Linked DNA regions of Variovorax sp. PBL-E5. The protein of the gene in region 2 binds, or shares a complex with, the protein of the main gene of each other region. Links are inferred from orthologs where the notes say so. Each region holds a gene or a part of one and is shown on either strand. Other genes may lie near its edges.

Region 1 (3,276 bases), 800 kb from region 2 along the record:
GACGGTCGCCCGCTGGCCGCACAAGGGCACGCTCGTGCGCTTTTCGGTCGGCCTGGAGGACGTCGAGGACCTGCGCGCCGACCTGGAACAGGCCCTCGCGGCCCTCTGAACCGCGCCGGTTATCGCGTACAGTCGCATCAGTGCAGTCACCCGGACTGCCGCGCCCCCAAGGAGATGCAGTGGCAACACCAAATTACGGCTACGAGAAGCGCCAGAAAGAGCTTGCGAAGAAAAAGAAAAAGGAAGAGAAGCTGAGGGAAAAGGCCAACCGCAAGCTGGGGCCGAGCACCGATGGGCTGGCGCCGGGCGACCCGGAAACCGACGTGGCCTCGCTGGAGCGCGACCCGCCGACCGTGCCGACGGAGCCGACCAAGAACGGTTGAGCCGCCATCCGCGGCACCGGCCGCAACAGACAGCCCGAACAAAGCCGCCCAGGCCATGGCCTGCGGCGGCTTTTTCGTGGCGCCTGCGACCCCGCTATCGGGGCAGCAGCTTGCGCAGCGCCGGCCAGACGTTGTCCAGCAGGCGCGGCTGCGCGGCGGCGATCGGATGGATGCGGTCGGCCTGGAACAGCGTCGCGGCATCGGGCGCATCCGCCACGCCCGCGAGCAGGAAGGGCACCAGCGCGGCCTTGGTGGCGGCGGCCACGTCCGCGAAGATCGCACCGAAGCGGCGCGTGTAGTCGCTGCCGTAGTTGGGCGGCACCTGGATGCCGACGATCAGCACCTGCGCGCCCGCGGCCTGGGCCGTCTTCGTGATCTGCAACAGGTTGTCCTGCGTGCTGGCGAGCGGCAGGCCGCGCAATGCATCGTTGGCGCCGAGTTCGAGCACCAGTTGCGTGGGCTTGTGCTGCGCAAGCAGGCTGGCCAGCCGCGCGCGCCCGCCGGAGGTGGTATCGCCGCTGATGCTGGCGTTGATCACGGTGGCCGCGATCTTCTGCTCCACCAGGCGCTTTTGCAGCAGCGGCACCCAGCCTTCGCCGCGCTTGAGGCCGTATTCGGCCGACAGCGAATCGCCGAGCACCAGGATCACGGACGCCTTGCCGGACGCGCTCGCAGCCAGGGCCGAGGCATCGACCCAAGACCCCGCAATGCCGCCCAGCGCGGCGGTCAAGATAAAGTGGCGTCGATTCACCAAGCGAAACCTTTCAATGTCCTCACTCCGACCCGATGGCCGATCCGAAGCAATTGTTGCCGTCGAGCACGTTTTCAAGTCGGTCACCGACTCTGCCGGCACGCTGGACATTCTGCAGGACATCGATTTCACCCTCGGCACGCGGGAGACTTGCGCCATCGTCGGCGCCTCCGGCTCGGGCAAGAGCACGCTGCTGTCGATCGTCGCCGGGCTCGACACGCCCACGCGCGGCACGGTGAAACTCGCGGGCGAAGACCTGTTCGCGATCGACGAGGACGAGCGTGCCGCGCTGCGCGCGCGCAAGGTCGGCTTCGTGTTCCAGAGCTTCCAGCTGCTCGGCAACCTGAGCGCGCTCGAGAACGTGATGCTGCCGCTCGAGCTGGCCGACCGCAAGGACGCGCGCAAGGCCGCGACCGAGATGCTCGGCCGCGTCGGCCTCGGCCAGCGCCTGGGCCACTACCCCAAGGTGCTCTCGGGCGGCGAGCAGCAGCGCGTGGCGCTGGCCCGCGCCTTTGTCGTGCAGCCGGCGCTGCTGCTTGCCGACGAGCCCACCGGCAGCCTCGACTTCGCCACCGGCGAGCAGGTGATGAAGCTGATGTTCGACCTGAACCGCGAACTCGGCACCACGCTCGTGCTCGTGACGCACGACCGCGGGATTGCCAGCCGCTGCGAGCGCCGCATCACGATCGATGCAGGCCATGTGAGCCTGGACGAACACGCCGGGGCCGTCCAGGCTGCCGCTCGATAATCCAGGCATGTCTTCTCCCAAAGTGATCTTCGGCTTTCATGCCGTGGGCGTGCGCATCAAGACCGCGCCGAAATCGGTGATCGAGGTGCTGTTCGATGCCAGCCGGCGCGATGCGCGCATGCGGCAGTTCGTCGCGCGGGCGCAGGAAGCCGGCGTGCGGCTGGTCGAGGCCGACGGGCTGCGGCTGTCCAAGCTCAGCGGCAGCCATGGGCACCAGGGCGTTGCCGCGCGCGTCGAGCCGGTTGCGCAGACCCATTCGCTCGACGAATTGCTCGAAGGCCTCGAAGCCGCCGGCACGATGCCGCTGCTGCTGGTGCTCGACGGCGTCACCGATCCGCACAACCTCGGCGCCTGCCTGCGCGTGGCCGACGGCGCCGGCGCCCATGCGGTGATCGCACCCAAGGACCATGCGGCCGGCATCAACGCCACGGTCGCCAAGGTTGCGAGCGGCGCGGCCGAGACGGTGCCTTACTTCATGGTGACCAATCTCGCGCGCACGCTGGGCGAACTCAAGGAACGCAGCATCTGGTGCGTGGGCACCAGCGACGACGCACCCGGCACGCTCTACCAGTGCGACCTGAAGCGGCCCCTCGCGCTGGTGCTGGGCGCCGAGGGCGAAGGCATGCGGCAGCTCACGCGCAAGACCTGCGATGCGCTGATCAGCATTCCGATGGCGGGCGCGGTCGAGAGCCTCAATGTCTCGGTGGCGAGCGGCGTGTGCCTGTACGAGGCCATGCGCCAACGCACGGTCTGAGCACCCGGGCGGCGCGGCCTCAGCTGCCGTAGTGTTCGAGCGCCAGCGCGCGCAGCAGCTGCACCGCCAGCCGGCCGGGCCGCGTCGCCGGCCTGGCTTTCGGCACCGCCAGCACCAGCCGGTTGCGGATGGCCGGCGCGTAGATCGCGGCCGCGTGCAGCGGCTGGTCGTAGGTCCACAGCCGCAACGCGCTGTTCGGCAGCACCGTGTGCGAGACGCCGCGCGCCACCAGCGACAGCACGGTCTGCACGGAGTCGACCTCGGCCACGATCGACAACGGCAGGCCGCGCGGCCGCGTGTAGGTCTCGAGCAGCTGCCGCAGTGCGTTCGGGCCGCTGGGCATCACCAGCGGCAGCGCCGCGACGTCGGCCAATCGCATGCGGCGCGGCAGCGCCTTGGGGCCGATCAGCACCAGCGGCTCGCGTGCCAGCGTTTCCTCCTGCACCTGCGGCGAGTGCGGCGGATCGAACAGCATCGCCATGTCCAGCTTGCCGGCCACCAGCCATTCGCGCAGCCGGATGCTGAGGGCTTCGACCACGCTGATCACGGCATCGGGATAGGCTGCGCGAAAGCGCTCGATCAGGTCGGCGGTCAGCACGTGGGCCACGCGCGGCGGCAGGCCGATGGTGATGCGACCGCG
Region 2 (3,375 bases):
ACAGGATGTAGTACTGCGCATCGATCGAGCGCTCGGCGTTGCGCACCATGGCAAGGCGGGCATCGAAGGCGGTCGTCCCTTCCGGCAGCAAACGAAAACCCGACAACGCAGGCGAGGCGGCCGGCGCACCGGCACGGGCCACGCGCGCGAGCCGGGTGTTCGCGACATCCGTCGGCGCATGCGTCGGCGTCTGCGCCACGGGCGGCGGCAGGCTGGCGCAGCCGGCCAGCGCGCCAGCGGCAGCGAAGACGCACAGGCGGATCCACGCCGATCCGATCTTCATCGACAGCCATTCGCTCACTTCGACGACACCCCTATTCGGCCGCACGGCGCAGCGTATCGACCACCGGCCGCCGCAGCACGTCGCGCAAGCCCCACCAGCCGGCGGCCAGCGCCAGCACCGCGCCGGCCAGCGCACCGCCCACCGGCACCAGCGGCGATGCGGTCCAGGTGAAGTCGAACACATAGTGCGCCAGCGCCCAGCCGATCACCGAAGCGACGAGGCTCGCGAGAAAGCCCGCCAGCAGCCCGACGCCGGCGAGTTCGGCGCGCTGCACCTGGCGCAGCAGGCTCGCGTGCGCGCCGACCGCACGCATGATCGCGAACTCACGCGCCCGCTCCTCGCGCGTGGCCGTGACGGCGGCGAACAACACCACCAGCCCGGCCGCGAGCGTGAAGCCGAACAGGAACTCGACGGCGCGGATCACCTGGTCGAGCACCCGCTGGATCTGGCCGATGGTGGCGCTCATGTCGACATTGGTCACGTTCGGAAAGGCGCGCACCAGCGCGTTGTCGAATCCCTTGACCTCGGGCGCACGGAATGCGCCCATGTAGGTGACCGGCACCTCCGCCAACGCGGCGACGGTGTACATCACGAAGAAGTTGGCATGCAGCGAGCCCCAGTCGACCTTGCGCAGCGAGGTGATGCGTGCGTCGCTCTGGATGCCGCCGATGTCGAAGCGCAGCTGGTCGCCGAGCTTGAGGCCGAGCGTGTCGGCCAGTCCTTCCTCGACGCTGAGCTCGCCCGGCGCGCCCGGCGTCCATGCGCCCGCGGTGACGATGTTGTGCGGTGGCGCCTCGACGCTGTTGCTGAGATTGAACTCGCGGTCGACCAGCCGCTTGGCGCGGTCGTCCGCATAGTCGTCGGGCGTGACCGGCTTGTCGTTGATGGCGACCAGGCGCCCGCGGATCATCGGGTACCAGTCGAACTGGCGCACGCCGCCATCACGCAGCGTCTTCTGGAAGGCCTCGCTCTGGTCGGGCATCACGTTGATCACGAAGCGGTTCGGCGCGTCGGGTGGCGTGGCTTGCCGCCAGCTCGAGACCAGGTCGGTGCGCAGCAGCACGAGCAGGATCAGCGCCAGCAGGCCCACGGCCAGCGCGCTGACTTGCACCACCGCGTAGGCCGGCCGTGCCGAGATCTGCCGCGTGGCCAGCACCAGCCAGCGCGGCGCGGTCGATTCGTTGACGCTGCGCCGCAGCAGCAGCACCGCGAGCCAGCTCAGCAGCGCGAACACGGCGACGGCCGCCGCGAAGCCGCCGACCGCGATCAGCCCCAGCTTGAGGTCGCTGCTGGCCGCGACCAGCAAGGCCGCGAAGCCCGCGATGCCGAGTGCCAGCACCGCGATCGATGCCGGCTTCAGGTTGCCGACGTCGCGGCGGATCACGCGCAGCGGCGGCACCTGCGCCAGCTGCAGCACCGGCGGCAGCCCGAACGCGAACAGCAGCGTGAACCCCATGCCCATGCCGAAGGCCACGGGCCAGAAGGTCGGCGCGGGCAGCGCGCTTTCGACCAGCCCCGCCAGCAGCAGCACGAACGCGTAGTGCACGCCGAAGCCGATGGCGACGCCGAGCGCGCTGGCGATCAGCCCGACCAGCGCGAATTCGAAGGCGTAGGCACCCGCAATGGTGCGCTGGCTCTGGCCCAGCACGCGCAGCATGGCACAGTCGTCCAGGTGGCCGGCCGCGAAACCGCGCGCGGCCAGCGCGACGGCCACCGCCGACAGCAGCGCGGCCAGCAATGCAACCAGGTTGAGGAATTTCTCCGCACGGTCCATCGTCTGGCGCATTTCGGGGCGGCCGCTCTCGAAGGACTCGAGCCGTGCGCCGCGCACTTCGCCCTTCTTGATCGTCGCGTCGGCGAAGGCGTTGAAGCGCTGTACCGCATCCGGCGCGCCCGCGACCGCAAAACGGTAGCTCACGCGGCTGGCCGGTTGAACCAGACCCGTGCGCGGCACATCGGCCTGGTTGAGCATCACGCGCGGCGCAAAGCTCATGAAGCCGGCGCCGCGATCGGACTCGAGCACGATCACGCGCGCGATGCGCAGGGCGGCATCGCCCAGCAGCAGCGTGTCGCCCATCTTCAGGCCGAGCGACTCGAGCAGCGACGCGTCGACCCAGGCCTGGCCCGGCGCCGGCACGTCGCGCGTGGTCTGGCCCGGCGCGTCGGGTCCGTCGGCCACCTGCAGGCTGCCGCGCAGCGGATAGCCCGGCGCCACGGCCTTGAGAGCGACCAGCTTGCTGGCGCCACCCTGCGCGTCGCTGGCACGGGCCATGGTCGGAAAACCGTAGGTGCCCGCGCTGTCCAGGCCGAGCGACCTGGCGCGCGCCACGAATTCGGCCGGGGTCGGGTTGTCGGTCGCGAGCACCGCGTCGCCGCCCATCAGCTGGCGTGCGTCGCGCTGCAGGCCACCCTTGAGCCGATCGGCAAAGAAGCCGACCGCCGTGAGCGCCGCCACCGCGAGCAGCACGGCCACGATCAGCAGGCGCAACTCGCCGGCGCGCAGGTCACGCCGCAGCGTGCGCCAACCAAGGCGTAGGGAAGCGTTCATGGTCCGACGATAGCCGAGCGGCCACCGCCAGCCAAGCCGAAGGATTTACCGGGTCCCGGCGAGCTCGGGCTGCAGCACCAGCCGGTCGACACCTGCGTAGCAGACGAAGCGGCGGTTCGTCGCGCGTCCGATCGCGCACAGGCCGACCCGCTGGGCGATCTCGTGGCCCATCTGCGTGATGCCGCTGCGCGACACCACGATGGCCACGCCCATCTGGGCCGACTTGATCACCATCTCGCTGGTCAGCCGGCCCGTGGTGTAGAACACGCGGCCGCCGGCCAGCCGCTGGGCCGGCTGCATCGCGATCCAGCCCGCGATGGTGTCGATCGCGTTGTGACGGCCCACGTCCTCGACGAAGGTCTGCAGGCTCACATCGTCGTCGCCCGCGCCGAGCGTGAACAGCGCGCAGCCGTGCACCGAACCGGCCGACTTGTAGGTGCTCTCCTGAATGCGGATGGCGTTGACCAGCGCGTAGAGCTGCGCCTGGGTCATGCGCGTGCCGGGCAGATGAAGACGGTCGATGCCGGTCATCAGCGCACCGAAC

Evidence for each region.
Region 1: the proteins of WDLP6_RS06290 (region 2) and WDLP6_RS10260 are in contact, whole or in part, in a cryo-EM structure (PDB 9GE8), measured with the Escherichia coli proteins. The link is inferred for Variovorax sp. PBL-E5 from one-to-one orthologs.

Annotation. Positions count from the first base shown.
Region 1 is NZ_LR594671.1:2,095,095-2,098,370, forward strand. What follows is about bases 50-3,016. They hold WDLP6_RS10260 (ABC transporter ATP-binding protein), read left to right. Parts: upstream 50-1,150; coding sequence 1,151-1,882; downstream 1,883-3,016. Other genes in these bases: WDLP6_RS10245 (PLP-dependent transferase), read left to right, coding at 50-109; WDLP6_RS10250 (hypothetical protein), read left to right, coding at 180-383; WDLP6_RS10255 (arylesterase), read right to left, coding at 478-1,116; rlmB (23S rRNA (guanosine(2251)-2'-O)-methyltransferase RlmB), read left to right, coding at 1,890-2,636; WDLP6_RS10270 (LysR family transcriptional regulator), read right to left, coding at 2,656-3,016. Also shown: more of WDLP6_RS10245, read left to right, coding at 1-49; more of WDLP6_RS10270, read right to left, coding at 3,017-3,276.
Region 2 is NZ_LR594671.1:1,291,341-1,294,715, reverse strand. The notes cover bases 74-3,139. They hold WDLP6_RS06290 (ABC transporter permease), read right to left. Parts: upstream 2,832-3,139; coding sequence 315-2,831; downstream 74-314. Other genes in these bases: WDLP6_RS06285 (formate dehydrogenase accessory sulfurtransferase FdhD), read right to left, coding at 2,877-3,139; WDLP6_RS06295 (phospholipase D-like domain-containing protein), read right to left, coding at 74-283. Outside these bases: more of WDLP6_RS06295, read right to left, coding at 1-73; more of WDLP6_RS06285, read right to left, coding at 3,140-3,375.